Tardiphaga sp. vice304: one gene and its partner. The protein of the gene in region 1 interacts with the protein of each later gene in a pairwise test. Links are inferred from orthologs where the notes say so. Each region holds a gene or a part of one and is shown in the gene's direction. Other genes may lie near its edges. The genes, in order: mtgA and FNL56_RS10575.

Evidence for each region.
Region 2: the proteins of mtgA (region 1) and FNL56_RS10575 interact in binary tests that used the Escherichia coli proteins (3 or more experiments, as listed by UniProt). The link is inferred for Tardiphaga sp. vice304 from one-to-one orthologs.

The regions. Positions count from the first base shown.
Region 1 is NZ_CP041402.1:5,443,048-5,459,168, reverse strand. Bases 1,133-3,992 are described here. They hold mtgA (monofunctional biosynthetic peptidoglycan transglycosylase), read left to right. Parts: upstream 1,133-2,162; coding sequence 2,163-2,822; downstream 2,823-3,992. Other genes in these bases: FNL56_RS26010 (hypothetical protein), read left to right, coding at 3,501-3,992; rpmF (50S ribosomal protein L32), read left to right, coding at 3,106-3,291; FNL56_RS26025 (polyprenyl synthetase family protein), read right to left, coding at 1,133-1,993. Also shown: FNL56_RS26035 (Na+/H+ antiporter), read right to left, coding at 1-120; FNL56_RS26030 (DUF1345 domain-containing protein), read right to left, coding at 372-1,067; more of FNL56_RS26025, read right to left, coding at 1,070-1,132; more of FNL56_RS26010, read left to right, coding at 3,993-4,223; FNL56_RS26005 (hypothetical protein), read right to left, coding at 4,228-4,548; FNL56_RS26000 (bifunctional diguanylate cyclase/phosphodiesterase), read left to right, coding at 4,744-6,468; polyhydroxyalkanoate synthesis repressor PhaR, read right to left, coding at 6,656-7,264; FNL56_RS25990 (acetyl-CoA C-acetyltransferase), read left to right, coding at 7,580-8,758; phbB (acetoacetyl-CoA reductase), read left to right, coding at 8,910-9,635; aromatic amino acid exporter YddG, read left to right, coding at 9,820-10,686; FNL56_RS25975 (IS110 family transposase), read left to right, coding at 11,066-12,004; FNL56_RS25970 (cupin domain-containing protein), read right to left, coding at 12,064-12,492; gloB (hydroxyacylglutathione hydrolase), read right to left, coding at 12,489-13,256; FNL56_RS25960 (methyltransferase domain-containing protein), read left to right, coding at 13,369-14,145; FNL56_RS25955 (site-specific tyrosine recombinase), read right to left, coding at 14,264-15,172; FNL56_RS25950 (histidine kinase), read right to left, coding at 15,416-15,562; FNL56_RS25945 (shikimate kinase), read left to right, coding at 15,769-16,121. UniProt on the Escherichia coli protein: Peptidoglycan polymerase that catalyzes glycan chain elongation from lipid-linked precursors. May play a role in peptidoglycan assembly during cell division in collaboration with other cell division proteins.
Region 2 is NZ_CP041402.1:2,219,835-2,224,636, forward strand. Bases 1-2,955 are described here. They hold FNL56_RS10575 (peptidoglycan D,D-transpeptidase FtsI family protein), read left to right. Parts: upstream 1-582; coding sequence 583-2,328; downstream 2,329-2,955. Other genes in these bases: rsmH (16S rRNA (cytosine(1402)-N(4))-methyltransferase RsmH), read left to right, coding at 1-203; ftsL (cell division protein FtsL), read left to right, coding at 206-586; FNL56_RS10580 (UDP-N-acetylmuramoyl-L-alanyl-D-glutamate--2,6-diaminopimelate ligase), read left to right, coding at 2,418-2,955. In the rest of the region: more of FNL56_RS10580, read left to right, coding at 2,956-3,872; FNL56_RS10585 (UDP-N-acetylmuramoylalanyl-D-glutamyl-2,6-diaminopimelate--D-alanyl-D-alanine ligase), read left to right, coding at 3,869-4,802. UniProt on the Escherichia coli protein: Essential cell division protein that catalyzes cross-linking of the peptidoglycan cell wall at the division septum. Required for localization of FtsN.

The DNA.
Region 1 (16,121 bases):
CAGCGCGCCGCCGGCCAGCAGCGCCAGGATTGCATGCGCCATGTTGATGCGGCGTGCGAGATAGGCGGTGCCGGCGAGCACGGCGAGCAGTACCAGGAAGATAGGGAACTTGGTTTCCACGCAATGTCCTCTAAAAGTGTAGTTTGCCCGTCAAGGCGTCGAGGTCAATGCGGTGCGCGATCTTGTTTCCCTCTCCCCTTGTGGGAGAGGGTGGATCGACCGCTCTAGCGAAGCTTCGCTTCGCACGGGCGGTCGAGACGGGTGAGGGGGAGCCGCGAGTTCAGTCGCCAAGAACCCCCTCATCCGACCGCGCTATCGCGCGGCCACCTTCTCCCACAAGGGGAGAAGGAAGTAAGAAAGAGGAAAAGAGCTCAGATCGCACTCGCCGCGATGTTGACCATCAGCGCCACCAACGCGGTGTTGAAGATGAACGAGACGATGCCGTGCGCCGTGGCGATGCGGCGGATCGGCTTGTCGGTGATACCGACGTCGGAGGTCTGTGCCGTCATCCCGATGACAAAGGCGAAATACACGAAATCCCAATAGTCGGGATGGTCGGGTGTATCGTCGTCGCCGGTGGGAAACGCCAGCCCGCCGGGTTTTTCGTCGCGGTAGAATTCGTGCGCGTAATGCAGCGCGAAGGTGGTGTGCACCGCGGCCCATGACAGCGTGATGGTGTGCACGGCCAGCGCGAGAGCCGGCGGCGCGTGCTTGCCGGCGCCGAGTTCGAACACGATGGCGGCGATGCTGGCGAAAGCGCCGAGGGCTGCCACCAGCAGGATGATGATACTGCCGTCGTCCTGCAGCACGGCGTTGCGGCGGATGTTGCTGCGGTCGCAGCGCGCCATCATGCCGAACACCAGCGCCAGATAGGCGGCGACGAAAATGTCCCAGCCAATCAAGAGCCGGGTTACCAGCCGCAGCTCGCCGGGCAGCAGGAAGAAGGCCACGACGCCGATCGCCATCGCGACGAAGGTGCGCGGCCGGGCGTACACGATGCGCAGCGGTCGCGGCAGTTTTTCGAAGCGGGCGACGAGCTGGTCCAATTCTTGGCCCGGCTTTGTCATGCTCAGTTCTTGCGGTCGGCGACGAAGCGGGCGGCAGCGCGCAGCACGTCGCCGCGGGCGCCGAACACCGCCAGCGCGGCATCCGCGGTGGCGATCAGGTCGCCGACCCGCGACTTGGCGCCTTTGAGCCCGAGCTGCGTCACGAACGTGGTCTTGCCGAGGGCTGCGTCGGCCCCGGCCGGCTTGCCCAGGGAGGCGGCGTCGCCCTCGACGTCGAGCAGGTCGTCGGCGATCTGGAAAGCTTCTCCGAGCGCGCGGCCGTAATCATCGAGCGCCTTGTACTGGTCGGGCGTCGCCTGGCCGAGCAGGGCGCCGGCGATGCAGCCGAAGCGGAGCAGGGCGCCGGTCTTCATCTGCTGCACCCGGGCCACATCGACCGGCCCGGTATCGCCGAACCGGCCTTCGCCGGCGAGATCGAGCATCTGGCCCCCGACCATGCCGCCGAGGCCGGCGCAGCGTGCCAGCGCGCGGGTCAAGAGCAGGCGGACGGTGGGGTCTTTATGAATTTCGTCGCGGGTGATGATGTCGAAGGCCAGCGTCAGCAGCGCGTCGCCGGCCAGGATCGCGGTGGCGTCGTCGGTGGCCTTGTGCAGGGTAGGACGGCCGCGACGCAGGTCGCTGTTGTCCATCGCCGGGAGATCGTCATGGATCAGCGAATAGCAGTGGATGCATTCCAGCGCGGCGCCGACCAGAAGTGCCGCGTCGCGCGGCACGCCGAATACCGCCGCACTCTCCACCACCAGGAACGGCCGCAGCCGCTTGCCGCCGCCGAGGCTGGAATAGCGCATCGCGTCCATTAGCCGCTTCGGGCGCGCAATCTCGTCCGGCAGCAGGGTGTCGTCGAGCAGTCGGGCCAGCACGGCTTCGGTGTCTTCGGCGGTCTGGTCGAGGCGGGTGGCGAAATCAGTGGGGGCGCCGGTCGTCATTTCAGAATAGCTCCAGATCAATTCGGCGGGACAATCCTCCATGGCAGGCGCGGCGTCAATTCCGCGGTGGCGTCCCGCAGCATATCCCGCATGCTTGCTTAACCGCCTTGAAAAGCCCGAGGAATCCCCGCTCTATCGGCGCAGCCGAAGCAACCCGGAAACCATCGCCTTGCGCATCCTTCGCCGCCTGATCCTGATCGTCGTGCTGCTGCTGGCGCTGCCTTACCTGCTGACGCCGCTCTACAGCCTCGGCCACCCCGTCTCGGCGCTGATGGCATGGCGCTTCGTGACGGGATCGCCGGTGGAGCGGAGCTGGGTGGATCTTTCGGCGATGTCGCCGGCGCTGCCGCGCAGCGTGGTGGCCTCCGAGGACGCCAGTTTCTGCAAACATAACGGGATCGACTGGAATTCGCTGCAGAACGCCATCGAGGACGCGCAGGACGGGGAGGTATCCGGCGGCGGATCCACCATCACCCAGCAGGTCGCCAAGAACCTGTTTCTGTGGCCGGGCCGCAGCGTGGTTCGAAAGGGGCTGGAGATCCCGCTGGCGATGTGGATCGACCTGGTGCTGACCAAGGCGCGGATCCTGGAAATCTACCTCAACATCGCCGAAATGGGCCCGTCCGGCCAATTCGGCGCCGAATCCGCCGCCAAATTCGCCTTCGGCCGATCGGCCACCAATTTGTCGGCGCGCGACGCGGCCTTGCTGGCGGCGGTGCTGCCGAACCCGATCACCCGCAGTGCGAAGACGCCGGGTCCGGGCGTCCGGCGCCTGGCCTCGACCTATCAGGCCCGCGCGCAGGCGGCGGAATTGCAGAAATGCTGGTGATTAAGGCTGTCATTCCGGGGCGCGGGCGGCGTCAGCCGACCGCGAACCCGGAATCCCGGAGTGTTTGAACATGTCGAGGTTCCGGGTTCGCTCGCGCTGGAGCGCTCGCGCCCCGGAACGACAGTGAGAGGCGGTCCGAAATTCCGCTCGCGCCGCCCTAGCCATTCCGTCCCCGTTCCGTTATAGACACCGCCTTATCGACGATTTTGTCCGCGCCCCGGCGCCGGGCCGTCCGTCCGCGGATGCCGATCGAACACTCTGACATCACTGCAAGGACCATCCCATGGCCGTTCCCAGAAGAAAAACATCGCCGTCGCGGCGTGGCATGCGCCGTTCGGCTGACGCGCTCAAGACCCCGACCTATGCGGAAGACAAGGATTCCGGCGAACTGCGTCGCCCGCATCACCTCGACATGAAGACCGGCATGTACAAGGGCCGTCAGGTTCTGACGATCAAGAAAGAATCCTGACCGCCGCCCGAAGGCGCGCCGCTCCCCGCGGCGCAGCTCTCGAGGTGAGCCAAGGTTCAGGACAAGCGGGTCGAAGCGTCGGGCGGGTTCAGTAAAACTGCACTTCCGCCCGAATTCGCTCCAACTCTGGAGCTAATCGCTGGATTCCAGTACGCATCGGCGTCGCCGGACGGCGCGTCCGATTCTCTCGCTTGCAAAGAAGGCCCAAGATGGCGTTTCCGCTGCTGCTGATTCCGCTGGCGATCTGCAACATCATCGTTTTCCTGATGCCCGACCTGGCGCTGTCCGTGCCGGTGCCGCTGTTTTCGATCACCCTGATGTCGAAGGACGTCTGGACGGTGACGCTGAACGACATGCTGGTCGCGCTCGGCATCTTGCTGTTGCTGCTGGAAGTGATGCGCGCGGCGCGTCCGGCGGCGAAATATTTCACCGATCACCTGCTGTCGCTCTTGGTGTTCGGCGGCGCTGCCGCCGAATTTGTCATGCTGCCGAAATTCGGCAACTCGACCTTCTTCCTGATTACCCTGATTGCGATGGTGGATTTCTTCGCCGGCATCTCGCTGCGGGCGCGTCGCCCCCGACGCGTGGCTGTGGCGGCCGAACCGGTGCGACCCGCGCCGGCCCCGCGCTCCGAGCCGTCCGAACTGGTCGCCGTCCCGCCGGCTCCGGTGATGCCGCCGCCGGCCGCTGTGGTTCCGCCGGCCACGTCGGTCGCCGAAGCAGCACTGCTGGAAAATTCGACGCCGCCACCGGTGCCCGCGGTCGAACCGCGGACCGAGCCCAGGCTGGATGCGACGTCCGCGCCGCGGCCGGATGCCGAGCCGATCCCTCCGGAAGTCGTCGCCCACACCTCGCCGCAGATCACGTCACCCGACCTGCAGCCCGGCAATGGCCCGCATCCGTCCAAAGATATCCCCCCGACGACGCGCTGAACCGTCAGCAGATCCGGCGCGTGACGCCGGCCACGGCTCGGCGGTTTGCGACGGCCCGATAGGCCGCGTCCACATCCGCCGCCTCGGCGCGGCGCAGGCTGCGGGTTTGCGGGCTCTGTTCGGCGGTCGCAATCAGCTGGATGATGAAATAGGGGTCCGGCCGCGACAGGCTGTAGCTTGGCGGTGCGGTTCGCCGCGGCGCTGTCGTCTCGATGATCGCGCCGGACGCCTCAGGCACAGCCGTGCCATCGCGCCGCGATCGCGGCGGGGTCTGGCTGATCCGACTGATTCCAACGATCCGCATAGCGATCAGCGTCCGCTTCAATTCGGGACAGGAACGTCCCCCTTGAGAGCTGCTTCGCAAGGCACATGCCGGCGCGCGCATGCGGCCCGGCCGGCATCCACTCGGCGTGCAAACCCGGCCTTTCTCGAATTGTTCAGAAACTTTCGCTAGAATCGACGCATCCGCGCCGTCACAATCTGACGCGAACCCGCGAAGGCGTCCCACAATGAGGCGACTGTGATATCCGGCCCATTACCGATCAGCGGCGCCCCAAGCCCCGATGATATTCTGGCCGCGCTCGGCCAGGCGGCCTTTGTCTGGGATGTCGCCACCGACACGATCGTCTGGACCGACCAGGCGGCGGCGATCTTCAGGGACGTGCCCGCCGCCGCGCTGGCGACCGGCGCCGGCCTGTCGGCGCTGATCGAGCCTCATCGCACGGTGCGGACCGAGGCGCTCAGCCAGGCGATCGCCGCCCGCGAGGCGGGCGCGGCGCCGGACCAGGGCGGCTGCTACCGGATCGAATATGGCATCCGCGGCAGCACCGCGGACACCGTGCTGTGGATCGAGGAAACCGGGTACTGCCTCGGCGCCACGGGCGAGACGCTGCGCGTGCAGGGCATCGTCCGCATCAACAACGAGCGGCACGCCCGCGAGGAGCAACTGCTCAAGCTGTCGCAGCATGATCCGGTCACCGGCGCGCTCAATCGCGCCAATCTGCTGATCGCGCTGGCCGAAGCCATCGAGGAGAGCTCCCGGTTTCGCTCTTCCTTTGTTTTCATGCTGGTCGGCATCGACCATCTGGCGCGGATCAATGACGCCTTCGGCTTCGACGTCGCCGACGAGGTGATCGCCGAGATCGCGAAGCGGATCGGCGTGCGGCTGCGCGGCGGCGATGTGATGGGGCGGTTTTCGGGCAACAAGTTCGGGCTGATCCTGAAGAATTGCAGCGTCGACGAGGCCAATGTCGCGGCCGAACGTTTCCTGCAGGTCATCCGCAGCGACGTGATCCTGACCCGTTCCGGCCCGGTGTCGGTGACGGCGTCGATCGGCGCGATCGCGGTGCCGCGCTATGCCCGCACCAATGACGAGGCGATCAACCGTGCGCAGGAAGCGCTGGAGATGGCCAAGCGCCGCCGCAACGGCAGTTCGGCGATGTGGCGGCCCAATGTCGAGCGCGAGGCGCAGCGCCGCGTCAACATCCGCGTCACCGACGAGATCGTCACCGCGCTGAACGAGCGCCGCATCGTGGTGGCGTTCGAGCCGGTGGTGCATGCCGGCTCGCGCCATCCGGCGTTCTACGAATGCCTGGTCAGGATGCGGCAGGAAGACGGCGAGGTGCTGCTGGCGCCGGACGTGGTGCCGGTGGCCGAGAAGCTCGGCCTGATCCGGCTGGTCGATCACCGCGTGCTGGAACTGGTGATGGCAGAACTGTCGGCGTCGCCGCACGTCCAGCTCAGCCTGAACATTTCGCCCGATACCACGATGGATTCGGACTGGTGGTCCTCGATCGAGTCGATGATGCGCGCCCATCCCGGCGTGGCCGAGCGGATGATCGTCGAGATCACCGAGACGGTGGCGATCCAGGATCTCGATGACGTCCGCGGCTTCGTGACCCGGGTGAAGAATTTCGGCGGTCGCATCGCCATCGACGATTTCGGCGCCGGCTACACGTCGTTCCGCAACCTGCGCAAGCTCGGCGTCGATATCGTGAAGATCGATGGCGCCTTCGTGCAGAACATCGCGCGCTCCGCCGATGACCGAGCCTTCGTGCAGACCATGATCGATCTCAGCCGCAGGCTGGGCATCAAGACGGTGGCGGAATGGGTGCAGGACGAAATATCCGCCGATCTGCTGCGCGACTGGGGCTGCGACTACATCCAGGGCAAACTGATCGGGCTGGCCGCCCCGGAGCGCCCTTGGCTGGACGACACCGCCGCGCCACGACCGGCGATGGGATAGCTCTTACTTCTTCCTTCTCCCCTTGTGGGAGAAGGTGGCGCCGACGAAGTCGGCGTCGGATGAGGGGTCTCTGGGCGACGGCGTTTGAGGCTACCCCTCACCCGGATCGAACCGCTTCGCGGTTCGATCCACCCTCTCCCACAAGGGGAGAGGGAAGAAAGTGAGTCTGGCTGCTATCTCAGCTCACCTACTCCGATTTGTGCTCCGGCTTCACCTCGTGCGACATGCGCTCGAGGCGATCCTGCATATCCTTCATCTGGCGGCGCAGATCGTCGATGTTGCCGGCGTCGGGCGCCGGCTCCTGTGGTGCTTCCGGCTCGCTCATCGGCATGCCGGCGCGATTCGGGACAAACGGTTTGAACATCGAGAAGGTCTGCTGAAACATTTCCATGTTGCGACGGACATGTTCTTCCAGCGGCGCGAAGGGCGTCATGCTGAACGTATTGGTGAGCTGCTTGCGGAATTTCTCCTGCTCGCGCGTCAGCGAATCGATCGACTGCTCGAGATATTTCGGCACCACCATCTGCATGCTGTCGCCGTAGAAGCGGATCAACTGGCGCAGGAAGGTGGTCGGCAGCAGGCTCTGGCCAGCCTTGTTTTCCTGTTCGAAAATGATCTGGGCCAGCACCGAGCGGGTGATGTCGTCGCCGGTCTTGGCGTCGTAGACGAGGAAATCCTCGCCGTCCTTCACCATTGTCGCAAGGTCCTCAAGCGTCACATACGTACTGGTTCCGGTATTATAGAGCCGGCGGTTCGCGTATTTCTTGATTGTCGTGGGCTGATCTGATTTCGCCATGGGGCTCACACATACACCGAGGACAGGGATCCGCTGACAGTGCGCCAACGGATTTAATTAGGGGGTTAACCAACGCATTGCAGCAAAGAAAGCACTTTCGCGAAGCTTCGGCTACCGTTTTGTGCGGCACGGTTAAAATCGCAGCATGGCTGTGCTATGCAAACGGACATTGGTGGTAATTTGCGTGCGCTGCAGCAAATCCGCTATGGCTAATTGACAGTGCTCGCCTACGTTAACAGGATGGACACCAGTCGAATTTCGCCGAAATCCGGCGATCTCGTTTCATAAAAAACTTCAGCAACAGGAGAGATGCCCATGTCCGACGATGTCGTCATCGTCAGCGCTGCCCGCACCCCGGTCGGCAGCTTCAACGGCGCGTTCGCCACCATGCCCGCCCATGAGCTCGGCGCCATCGCGATCAAGGCCGCGCTGGAGCGCGGTGGTATCGAACCGGGCCGCGTGTCCGAAGTCATCATGGGCCAGATCCTGACCGCCGCGCAGGGCCAGAACCCGGCGCGTCAGGCCTCGATCGCCGCCGGCCTGCCGGTGGAAACCTCGGCCTGGGGCGTCAACATGCTGTGCGGCTCCGGCCTGCGCACCGTGGCGCTCGGCTATCAGGCGCTGCTGAACGGCGACTCCGAGATCGTCGTTGCCGGCGGTCAGGAATCCATGAGCATGGCGCCGCATGCGCAGTATCTGCGCGGCGGCGTGAAGATGGGTCCGGTGGAATTCGTCGATACCATGATCAAGGACGGGCTGTGGGATGCCTTCAACGGCTATCACATGGGCAACACGGCCGAGAACGTGGCGCAGAAGTACCAGATCACCCGCCAGCAGCAGGACGAATTCGCGGTCGCTTCGCAGCAGAAGGCGGAAGCCGCACAGAAGGCCGGCAAGTTCGCGCAGGAGATCATCCCGGTCACCGTCAAGTCGCGCAAGGGCGACATCATCGTCGACACCGATGAATATCCGCGCCACGGCGCGACCATCGAGGCGATGGCCAAGCTGAAGCCGGCCTTCCTGAAGGACGGAACCGTCACCGCGGGCTCCGCTTCGGGCATCAATGACGGCGCCGCCGCCGTAGTGCTGATGACCGCGAAGCAGGCCGCGAAAGAAGGCCGGACCGTGCTTGGCCGCATCGTGTCGTGGGGCCAGGCCGGCGTCGATCCGTCGATCATGGGCACCGGGCCGATCCCGGCGTCGCGCGCCGCGCTGAAAAAGGCTGGCTGGAAGATCGAGGACCTCGATCTGATCGAGGCCAACGAGGCCTTCGCGGCACAGGCCTGCGCGGTCAACAAGGACCTCGGCTGGGATCCCTCGAAGGTCAACGTCAATGGCGGCGCGATCGCGATCGGCCATCCGGTCGGCGCGTCCGGCGCGCGCGTGCTGGTGACGCTGCTGCACGAGATGGCGAAGCGCGACGCCAAGAAGGGGCTTGCGACGTTGTGCATCGGCGGCGGCATGGGCATCGCGATGTGCATCGCTCGCGACTAACCACCAGGCGTCACGCACTGGACACATCGTCGCGCGATTGCACTGCACACTACTAACAAAAGGCCCGGCGCACTCGCGTCGGGCCTTTTTGCTTGAAGTTCATCGCACAGCCCTATTTATTCGCTACATAAGAAGAAGCGGGAGGACGGTCATGGGACGTGTTGCGTTGGTGACGGGCGGAACGAGGGGTATCGGGGCGGCGATCAGCAAGGCGTTGAAGGGCGCGGGTTACAATGTTGCGGCATGTTACGCCGGCAATGACGCGGTGGCGGAGAAGTTCAAAAGCGAGACCGGAATTCCGGTCTACAAATGGGACGTCTCGTCATTCGAGGCCTGCGCCGAGGGCGTCAAGCAGGTCGAGGCCGATCTCGGTCCGGTCGACGTGCTGGTCAACAATGCCGGCATCACCAAGGACGGCGCGTTTCACAAGATGACGTCGGAGCAGTGGAGCGCGGTGATCAACACCAATCTCGGCTCGCTGTTCAACATGACGCGCCCGGTGATCGAAGGCATGCGGTCGCGCAAATTCGGCCGCATCGTCAGCATCTCCTCGATCAACGGCCAGAAGGGCCAGTTCGGCCAGGTCAATTATTCCGCGGCCAAGGCCGGCGACATCGGCTTCACCAAGGCGCTCGCGCTGGAGAATGCCAAGCTCGGCATCACGGTGAACGTGATCTGCCCGGGCTACATCAATACCGAGATGGTGCAGGCGGTGCCGAAGGACGTGCTGGAAAAAACCATCCTGCCGCAGATCCCGGTCGGCCGCCTCGGCGAACCCGAGGAGATCGCCCGCGCCGTGATGTTCCTCGCCGCCGACGAGGCCGGCTTCATCACCGGCTCGACGCTGACGGTGAATGGTGGGCAGTATCACGCATAGGATGTCTCTTTCTTCCCCTCTCCCCTTGTGGGAGAGGGTGGCCGCGCGAAGCGCGGACGGGTGAGGGGGGCCGCACGCGACGTCGCCAAACGCCCCCTCATCCGACGCCGACTTCGTCGGCACCACCTTCTCCCACCGAGCGAAGCTCCGCTTCGCGCGGGGGAGAAGGAAGAAACGAGACTTCATGACTCCCCGCACTGCCACCATGATCGGGCTCACCGCCATCCTGATGTGGTCGCTGCTCTCCGTGATGACGGTGGCCACCGGGACGATGCCGCCGTTCCAGCTGATGGCGATGACGTTTGCGATCGGGGCCATGGCGAGTTTCGCGGTGAGGCCGCGGGCGTTGCGCGCGCTCAGGCAGCCGTGGCGGGCCGCGATGGTCGGAATCGGCGGGCTGTTCGGCTACCACGCTTTGTATTTCGTAGCATTGCGGCTGGCGCCTCCGGCGGAAGCCGGCCTCTTGAACTATCTGTGGCCGCTGTTGATCGTGTTGCTGTCCTCCTTCCTGCCCGGCGAAGGGCTGCGCGCGCATCATGTGATCGGCGCGCTGCTCGGGCTGGCCGGCACGGTCGTGCTGCTGTGGGGCAATATCGATCTGGTCGCGACGCCAACGCAATTGGCCGGCTACGCCGCGGCGCTGGCGGCGGCCTTCGTCTGGGCCGGCTATTCGGTGCTGTCGCGCCGCTTCAAGGCGGTGCCGACCGATGCGGTGGCGGGCTTCTGCGCCATCACCGCGCTGCTGGCCGGGGCGGTGCATGTCGTTGCCGAAACCACGGCCTGGCCTGCGTCGCCGCTGGCCTGGATCGCTGTCGCAGCACTCGGCGTGGGTCCGGTGGGGGCGGCGTTCTTCGCCTGGGACATCGGCATGAAGCGCGGCGACATCCGCGTGCTGGGGGCTGCGTCCTACGCGACGCCGCTTTTGTCGACGTCGTTTCTGATCCTGGCGGGCTATGCGCAGCCGAGCGCCAACCTCGCGCTGGCCGCGGCCTTGATCGCCGGCGGCGGGCTGATCGCGGCGAAGGAGTTGCTGCGGAAGAAAAGCGCATAGGCGCGGCTCTTTTTTCCCTCCCCCAAAGCGAAGCGAAGCTTCGCGTGGTGGGGAGGGTGGCCGCGCGAAGCGCGGTCGGGTGGGGGGGCGCCACATGCGCTATCGAGCATGCTGCCACACCCCCCACCCGTCACGTTTGTTCGCGGAGTTTATCATCGGGCCGGCGAAGCCGGACCCGTTGGCTCTCAAACGCGCCACCTCTTGTAATTTGCCGAATGCCGTTTCTGCTAAGCTTGGCGGAGCGGTGGCAGGCGAAAGACCGCATCACCTGAGGGACACCAAGCCCGTTGGGGAGCGTGGGTCTTCGCCTGCCGTTCCATCGAACCCGAACAGTCGCTTGGGCCGCTTTGCGAGCCCGCTTGCGCAAGGATGGGATCAGATGGACGCGATTTACGTTGGCATCGATGTTTCGAAGGACCGGCTGGACGTAGCGGTACGCCCAACGGGCCAGAGTTTTGCGGTCGCCCGAGATGGCGCGGGGATCGACGAACTGATCGGACGACTGAAGGCGATCTCGCCACGGCTGGTAGCCATCGAGGCGACCGGCGGCTTCGAGACGGTTGTCGCAGCGGGCCTCGGCGGAGCAAGCCTGCCGGTGGTGATCGTCAATCCGGCGCAGGTGCGCTTCTTTGCCAACGCGGTTGGCAAGCGCGCCAAGACCGATCCGATCGATGCCATGGTGATCGCGCATTTTGCCGAGGCGACCAAACCGCAGCTGCGTCAGCTGCCCGACGAGATGACGCGCCTGCTTGCCGATCTGGTCGCGCGCCGGCGCCAGATCGTCGAGATGATCGCGGCGGAAAGCCAGCGTGCCCGTCGCGTCAGTAATCCGCGGTTGAAGAAGAGCATCGCCCGGCTGCGCAAGGCGCTGGAGAAAGAGCTGGCTGAACTGGACGACGATATCCGCGATCACGTCCAGGGCACGCCGGCCTGGGCCGAGAAGGAAGATCTGCTGGCCTCGGTCCCGGGCATCGGGCCGACGATTGCCCGCAGCCTAATCGCCGAATTGCCGGAACTGGGCACGCTTGATCGCCGTCAGATCGCCGCGCTTGCGGGTCTGGCGCCATGGACCCGGCAATCCGGCCAATGGCGCGGCAAGAGCTTCATCGGCGGCGGCAGAGCCAGCGTGCGCGGCGTGCTGTTCATGGGCGCCATGGTCGCCGCTCGCTTCAATCCGACGCTCAAACTGTTTCGAGACAAACTCGTTGCCGCCGGCAAGCCCAAGCTGGTGGCGATCATTGCGGTCGCCCGCAAGCTACTCACCATCCTCAACGCCATCCTCCGGGACAAAACGCCATGGCAGCCCAAAAACGCTTGACCCGAAAGACAGTCGCTCCCCACCGCGAAGACGCGGGTGGGAGGGAAAAGAACCGCGTTTCAGCTAGAAGGCATCCACCCCGGCGGCGCCAGTTCGAAGGTTGCGAAATCAAATCCTGGCGCCACGGTGCAGCCGACCAGGGTCCAGTCGCCAGTGGTGCTCGCGGCCTGCCAGGCGTGCGGCGGCACGATGCCTTGCGGCAGTTCGCCGGCCGCGAGATCGGCGCCGAGCCGCAGCACGCGCGAGCCGCTGTCGTCGGCAATGCTCAGCTCCAGCGCTGCGCCGGCGTGCCAGTGCCAGATCTCGACGGCATCGATGCGGTGCCAGTGCGAACGCTCGCCTTTTGCCAGCAAAAAGTAGATCGCGGTCGAGCGCGACCGCCCGTTCGCATCCACCGCAGAATCGCGAAAGGTCTCGCGAAAATGCCCGCCTTCGGGATGCGGCTTGAGGTCCAGCCGGGCGATGATCTCGGCCGCCGTCTCCGTCACGATTTGTTCTTGCGCTCGCGCAACTCGGCGAACACGTCCTCGCCGCTGGCGCCCTTCAGCCGCACGCCGGCCGCGACCGACGGTTCGTCGGCGCGCAGGAACACGTTCCACTTCTTTTCGTCGCCGAGCAGAGTCGGGATGGTCGGCTGGTTCGCCGCGCGCAGCTCCGTGACCTTGGCGGCCCAGGCCTGAAGGTCCGGATTGCCGGGCTCGATGGGCAGCGCGAATTTGACGTTGGAGGCGGTGTATTCATGGCCGCAATACAGCCGGAAATCGTCCGGCAGCGCGCGCAGCTTCAACAGCGACTGCCACATCATCGGATAGGTGCCCTCGAACACCCGGCCGCAGCCTACCGAGAACAGGGTGTCGGCGGCGAACAGCGCCTTTTCATTGTCGAACACGTAAGCGATGTGGTCGAGCGTATGGCCGGGCGTCTCCAGCACGCGGGCCAGCATGTCGCCGACCCGCACCACGTCGCCATTGGCGACGCGCAGATCGACATCGGCGATCGCCGCCGTCTGGTCATGCGGCGCCACGACGCGGCAATTGTACTTGTGCTTGAGCTCTTTGACGCCGCCGACATGGTCGGCGTGGTGGTGCGTGATCAGGATGTCGGTGAGGATCCAGCCTTCGCGCTCCAGCACCTTGATGATGGGCGCGGCCTCCGGCGCGTCGATCGCGGCCGTCATGCGGCTCTGCGGATCGTGGATCAAATAGCCGAAATTGTCGGACAGGCAGGGGAACACGCGAATTTCGGCGGCCATGATATCTCCGGGAATCCTGAACGGTGCTGGGTTCTGACATATGGCGTTAACGTTGCCCCGGCAATGCGAGAATCGGGGCATGCCGACTCCTGCCGACGTGGTAGAAACATTCATGGCCATCGACGTCATCGACCTCCGGGATTTCTATTCGCGCCGCCTGGGCCTCGTGGCGCGGCGGCTCATCAACCGCGGTATCCAGGCGCACTGGCCGGACGCGCACGGGCTGCGCGTGCTGGGGCTGGGCTATCCGACGCCCTATCTCGGCCTGTTCCGGGAGACCTCGGAGCGTTGTATCGCCTTCATGCCGGCGGCGCAGGGCGTCTTGAAATGGCCGACCGACAAGCCGGCGCTGGCCACTTTGGTCGACGAGTTCTCGCTGCCGCTGCCGGATGCCGCGGTCGACCGCATCATTCTGGTCCATGCGCTGGAAATGTCGGACGATCCCGGCGGGTTGCTGCGGGAGATATGGCGGGTGCTGGCGCCGTCCGGCCGGCTGCTGGCGATCATCCCGAACCGCCGCGGCGTCTGGACCCGCACCGAGCACACGCCGTTCGGCCACGGCCGGCCCTATTCGCGCGCGCAGATCACGGACTTGCTGCGCCAGACCTGGTTCACGCCGTCGGCCTGGAGCGAGGCGCTGTTCATGCCACCGTTCGGGGGGGGGTGGTTCCTGCAATCGGCGATGGCCTGGGAGAAGCTCGGCGCCGCGATGGCACTGCCCTTCGCCGGCGTGCATCTCGTCGAGGCCACCAAGCAGGTCTATCGCGCGATCCCCGCGCATCGCGAGCGGACCCGGCTGATCCCGGCGCTGCAGCCGGTGCTGGTGCCGTCGCGGTTGCAGCGCGACGAGGAGGAAGAACTGCCGGAGCCGAAGCCGCAGGGAGGGTGAGGCGCTTCCTGTAGCCCGGATGACAATCCGGGGCCGGCGCATCACATGACGTCCTTTCCCGGATTGCGTCACCGACCCGCGCAAGGCGCGGCCCGCTGACTTCATCCGGGCTACGTCTTCACTTCTCCGCCAGCGGATGCAGGTCGCGCACCAGGCTCTTCAGGCGTTCTTCCACCACATGGGTATAGATCTGCGTCGTCGAGATGTCGGTATGCCCCAGCAGCGTCTGCACGATGCGCAGGTCGGCGCCGTTGTGCAAAAGGTGGCTGGCGAAGGCGTGGCGCAGCACATGCGGGCTGACCAAAGCCGGTGCAATGCCGGAGGCGGCGGCGAGTTCTTTCAGATCGCGGGCGAAATGCTGCCGGGTCAGATGCCCGCTCTCGCCGAACGACGGAAATAGCCATTTCGACGCCGCGGTCTTCTTCGGCTGGGTGGCCTGCAACTCGGCCATCGCGGCGAGATAGGCCGCCATCGCCTGTTTGGCGGTCTCATTGAGCGGCACCAGCCGCTCCTTGTTGCCCTTGCCGCGCACCACGATCATGCGCGCGTCGCGCCTGGCCGCCGTCAGCGGCAGCGACACCAGTTCGCTGACGCGCAGTCCGGTGGCGTACAATACCTCCAGCAGGCAATAGAGGCGCGCCTCGCGCAGCCGCTGGGCGATCGGCGTCGCCAGATTTTCGGCCTGCGATTTCGCCTGCACCAGCATGCGGTCGACGTCGGCGATCGACAGCACCTTGGGCAGGCTGCGGCCGCGCTTGGGGCCGGACAGGATCGCGGCGGGGTCGTCGCTGCGCAACCCTTCGCTGAGCAGGAAGCGGAACAAATGGCGCAGCGCCGACAGCCGGCGCGCCACGGTGGTCGATTTGAAGCCGCGGCCGTCGAGATCCTCGAGGTAATCGCGCAGCAATTGGGTATCGGTGGCCTTGAAGCTGGAGCGGACCCGGCAGGCGAAGTCGGAGAAATCGGCGAGATCGCGGCGGTAGGCGTCCAGCGTGTTCTCGCCGGCGCCCTGTTCGGCGGCCAGCATGTCGAGAAACAGCCCGGCCCATTTGGCATCGGAGGTAGGATTGGTGCTCAACAGAAGACCCTTGCTTGCCAGTGAAGCGGTGCGGCCGTGCGCTCCCTCTCCCATAGGGAGAGGGCTGGGGTGAGGGGTTACGCTCTCTCAATGGCGCAAAGCCCCCTCACCCGGCGCTTCGCGCCGACCTCTCCCCAACGGGGAGAGGTGAAGCAAAGCCGCTCCGCCGGTAATTCTTGTGCAGCCTAGCCGCTATTTCTTGAGAAACTTGTCGGGCTGGATCGTGACCGTCATTTCCCGTGGGCCCGGATTGACGAAATTGGCCAATGCGAACACCACGCCATAGACGAGGCCGCCGATGAGGGCGACGATCGTCAGGAAACGGAACAGGCTGGGCATGGCCGGGGACTCAAAGCGGGTCGAAGGGGGCATTGCGGTGCAGCGCACCCGCCGGGTCGCCACTTCTGTCGGATACAGTTTGACACTCTCGCTGGCAACGCTTGTCGCAGGGCTGGTATAGGTGACGAAAATGCGGCAATCCTTCGTCATCCCAATGCTTTGCCCGCGCAATCCGTTGGCCGCGCATCGTTTTTGCAGGTGAGTTGATGTCCGATACCGTCTTGCCGACCCACAGCACTGCCCAGGAGGCCGCGATCGTCGCGGGCCTCGGCAAGCGCTCGGTCGTGCTGGTCGGCATGATGGGCGCCGGCAAATCGACGATCGGCCGCCGGCTGGCGATGCGGCTGCGGCTGCCCTTCATCGATGCCGACAACGAGATCGAGGCCGCCGCCGGCATGTCGATCCCCGACATTTTCGAGGTCCATGGCGAGCCGCATTTCCGCGACGGCGAGGCGCGGGTGATCGCCCGCCTGCTGGAAAGCGGGCCGATCCTGCTGGCCACCGGCGGCGGCGCCTTCATGCGCGAGGACACCCGCGCCAAAATCCGCGACAGGGCGAT
Region 2 (4,802 bases), 3.2 Mb from region 1 along the record:
ATGTTCCGGAGGTTTCCCAGGATCGTCCGCGTTTCACGCTGGTCAACAAGCGCCCGATCATCGCCGGCGGCGAGGAAGTCAGCAACAATCCGCGCGCCCGTTCCGCCAAGCTGCGCGTGGCCGAGCGCACCGAGGCTCCGGCGCTCGAGGCCGGTCCGCTGCCGAACTGGCCGTCGCTCGCTTCCGTGATGCGGGGAGGCTGATCATGCGTATCCTGCATTTGCTGGTCATCGCCGTCCTCGTCTTCGCCGCGGCCTATGTCTACCGGATCAAGATGGAATCCACCGTGCGGACCGAGCGCGTGATGCGGCTGCATGCCGACATCCGCGAGCAGCGCGACGCCATCGCCTCCTTGCGTGCGGAATGGGCCAAGCTCGATGCGCCGATGCGGCTGCAGGGCCTCGCCGAGCGCCACCTCACCTTGAAGCCGATCACCGCGCAGCAGTTCGACGCGCTGAAGAACCTGCCGGATCGTCCGCCGAGCTTTGCCAGGCCGGGCGATCCCGATCCGATCGGCGCGATGATCAATACGATCGATCCGGATATCGTCACCGGTTCGCTGCCTGCGCCCGAGGATACGCCATGACCGCGCGCAATAGTGTGAAGCCGACCGAACCATGGCGGCAGCGGCTGATCCGCAGCCTGTTGTACGGGCGCAATGTCGATCGCGCCGCCAAGGCGCGCGCCCGCGTCGGCCTGGCGATGGTCGCGTTCGGCGGCATCTACGGCATCATCGCCGTGCGCCTCGTGATGTTCCCGCTTGGCGGCGACGCCCATGCCGAGCGTCGCGCGACGAAAGATGCCATCGCCACCGCGCGGCCCGATATTGTCGATCGCAATGGCGCGGTGCTGGCCACCGACGTCAAATCGCCGTCGCTGTTCTCCGAGCCGCGCCGCATCATCGACAAGGACGAGGCGGTCGAGCTGTTGACGGCGGCGCTGCCCGACCTCGACACCGCCGAAGTGCGTGAGCGCGTCTCCAGCCGCAAGGGTTTTGCCTGGTTGAAGCGCGAGATCACGCCGCAGCAGCAGCGCGACATCCATCGGCTGGGCATTCCCGGCATCGGCTTCCTGCGCGAGAACAAGCGCGTCTATCCGAGCGGTGCTGCGGTCTCTCACGTCATCGGCCTCGTCAACATCGACAATCAGGGGATTGCCGGTATCGAGAAGTGGCTCGACACTAACGGTCTCGCCGATCTGCACCAGGCGGGCTTCGCCTCCGACCGGCTGCAGAAGCCGGTCGAACTCTCGATCGACCTGCGCGTCGAACACGCGCTGCGCGACGAGCTGATGAAGGCGAAAGAGAAATACAAGGCCAAGGCGGCGTCCGGCCTGATCTCCAACGTCAGGACCGGCGAGATAGTGGCGATGGTGTCGCTGCCGGATTTCGACCCGAACAACCCGAAGGAAGCGCACGATCCCGATCGCATCAACCGGCTTACCACCGGCGTCTACGAGATGGGCTCGACCTTCAAGACGCTGACGCTGGCGATGGCGCTGGATTCCGGCAAGGCCAATCTCAACACCATGTATGACGCGCGCGCGCCGCTCGCCTACGGCAAGTTCAAGATTCACGACAGCCATTCGCTCGGCAAGTTCATTTCATTGGCGGAAGTGTTCACCTACTCGTCCAACATCGGCGCCGCCCGCGTGGCGCTGGCGCAGGGCGTCGAGGCGCACAAGGCGTTCCTCAAGAAGGTCGGTCAGATGGACCGGCTGCGTACCGAACTGCCGGAAAGCGCGATGCCGATCGTTCCCAAACGCTGGGGCGAACTCAACACCGTCACGATCTCGTTCGGCCACGGCATCGCGGTGGCGCCGCTGCAGGCGGTGATGGGCATCAACGCGATGGTCAATGGCGGCTATCTCATTCCGCCCACCTTCCTGAAGCGCACCGAGGAAGAAGCCCTCGCCATCGGCAAGCGCGTGGTCAAGAAGGACACCAGCGACAAGATCCGCTATCTGATGCGCCTCAACGCCGAGGTTGGCACCGCGCGCCAGGCCGACCTGCTGTCGAAGGGTTTCTACATCGGCGGCAAGACCGGCACGTCGGAGAAGGTCGTCAACGGCCGCTATTCCAAGAAGCAGGTGCTGAACTCGTTTACCGCGGTGCTGCCGATGGATAATCCGCAATACCAGGTGCTGGTGATGCTGGACGAACCGAAGGCGCTGCCGGAAACCCACGGCTTCATCACCTCGGGCTGGAACGCGGTGCCGGCCGGCGGCAAGGTGATCGCGCGCGTCGCGCCGTTGCTCGGCCTGGAGCCGCGCTTCGACTTGCAGACCGCCGACCGGGTCATCCTGGCCGCCAGCAAGGTGACCCAGTAAGGCTACACAATACCGCCGCATCGGCGCTTTACAGCCGTCATGAAATGCGGTTTGCGTGCGTCGCGGAAGCCGATGTGGACGGGAACAGCATGAAACTGCGCGATCTTTTCAGCGATGATGGCGCGATCGATGGGCCTGCAGGCGACATCGACGTCAGCGGGCTCGCCGTCGATAGCCGTGCCGTCAAACCCGGCGACCTGTTCTTTGCGCTGGCCGGCAGCAAGACCGATGGTGCGCGTTTCGTCACCCAGGCGATTGCCGCCGGCGCCGTTGCAGTGGCCGGTGACCACATGCCGATCGGCCTGCCGGTGCCCTATGTCGTCACTCCCAATCCGCGCCTCGCGCTGGCGCGGGCAGCCGCCAAATTCCATCCGCGCCAGCCGGCGGTGATCGCCGCCGTCACCGGCACCTCCGGCAAAACCTCGGTGGCGTCCTTCGTGCGCGAGATCTGGGGCCGGCTCGGTCATCAGGCCGCCAGCATCGGCACCATCGGTCTGGTGTCGCCGAAGCGCACCGTCTACGGCTCGCTGACCACGCCGGATCCCATTTCCCTGCACCGCGAACTCGACGAGATCACCGGCGAGGGTGTCACCCATCTCGCGCTGGAGGCCTCGTCGCACGGGCTTGACCAGTTTCGCCTCGACGGCGTCCGCATCCAGGCCGGCGGCTTCACCAATCTGTCGCGCGACCACATGGACTACCATCCGGACATCGCGCACTATCTCGGCGCCAAGCTGCGGCTGTTTCTGAATCTCGTCGTCGATGATGGCGTCGCCGTGGTCGCGGCCGATCACGAACATTCCGCGCAGGTGATCCATGCCGCGCAATCGCGCCATCTCAACCTCATCACGGTCGGGCGCCGGGGTGGGGCGGGCGAAGGCATCCGGCTGGTTGACGCGGCGATCGATGGCTTTGCGCAAAAACTAACGCTGGAGCATCGCGGCAAGACCTTCGATATCAAACTGCCGCTGGTCGGCGAATTCCAGATCGAGAACGCGCTGGTCGCGGCCGGTCTGGTGATCGGCACCGGGAGCGATACGGACGCGGTCTTCGCCGCGCTCGAACATCTCGAGGGCGCCCGGGGCCGGCTGGAGCGCGTCGGCGACCATCATGGCGCGCCGGTGTTCGTCGATTACGCGCATAAGCCGGACGCGCTCGCCAAGGCGCTGCAGGCGCTGCGGCCCTATGCCAAGCGCAGGCTGGTCGTGGTGTTCGGCGCCGGCGGCGACCGCGACACCGGCAAGCGGCCGCTGATGGGCGAGATCGCGGCGGCCAATGCCGACCATGTCATCGTCACCGACGACAATCCGCGCTCTGAGGACCCCGCCAGGATCCGGGCGGCCATCATGGCCACCGCCAGCGGCGCGATCGAAATCGGCGACCGCGCCGAGGCGATCCGCGCGGCGATCGCAGGCCTGCAAGAGGGCGACGCACTGCTGATCGCCGGCAAGGGACACGAGACTGGACAGATCGTTGGCGACCGCGTGTTGCCGTTCAGTGATCACGAGGCGGCAGGGGCCGCGCTGAATTCGGGGGTGTCATGAGCGACTTTTTATGGACCTGCGCGGATATGACCCAGGCGATGCGCGCGACCGTGCGGGGCGCGCTTCCGGAAGGAATCACCGGCATCTCGATCGACAGCCGCAGCATCGCGCCGGGCGAGGCCTATTTTGCCATCAAGGGCGAGGTTCATGACGGCCACGCTTTCGTCGAGGCTGCATTGAAGAACGGCGCAGGCGTCGCCGTGGTCGAGGCGGCGCAGCGCGACAGATTTCCGCAAGACGCTCCGCTACTGATTGTCGATGACGTGCTCAAGGGCCTTGTCGATCTCGGCATCGCTGCTCGCGCGCGGCTGGGCGGGCAGGTGATCGCGGTGACCGGCTCGGTCGGCAAGACCTCGACCAAGGAGGCGCTGCGCCGGGTGTTCGAGGCGCAGGGCGAGACCCATGCTTCGGTGGCTTCGTTCAACAACCACTGGGGCGTGCCCCTGACGCTGGCGCGCTGCCCGGCCACGGCGCGCTTTGCGGTGTTCGAGATCGGCATGAACCATGCCGGCGAGATCGAGTCGCTGGTGAAAATGGTGCGGCCGCATTTCGCCATCATCACCACCGTGGAGCCGGTGCATCTCGAATTCTTCAGCGGCGTGACAGCCATTGCCGATGCCAAGGCCGAGATATTCGCAGGTCTTGAGCCCGGCGGGGTTGCGATCCTCAACCGTGACAACGTGCATTTCGCGCATCTGCAGAAACGCGCGGACGAATATGGCGTTTCGCGCATTGTGTCGTTCGGCAGTGATTTGTCCGCTGACGTGCGGCTGATCGATATCGCGCTGCATCCGACCTGCTCGGCGGTGCATGCCGACATCCTCGGCCACGACGTCACCTACAAGCTCGGCATGCCCGGCCGCCACATGGCGATAAATTCGCTGGCGGTGCTCGCCGCGGCCCTGCTGATGGGCGCCGATCTGGCGCTGG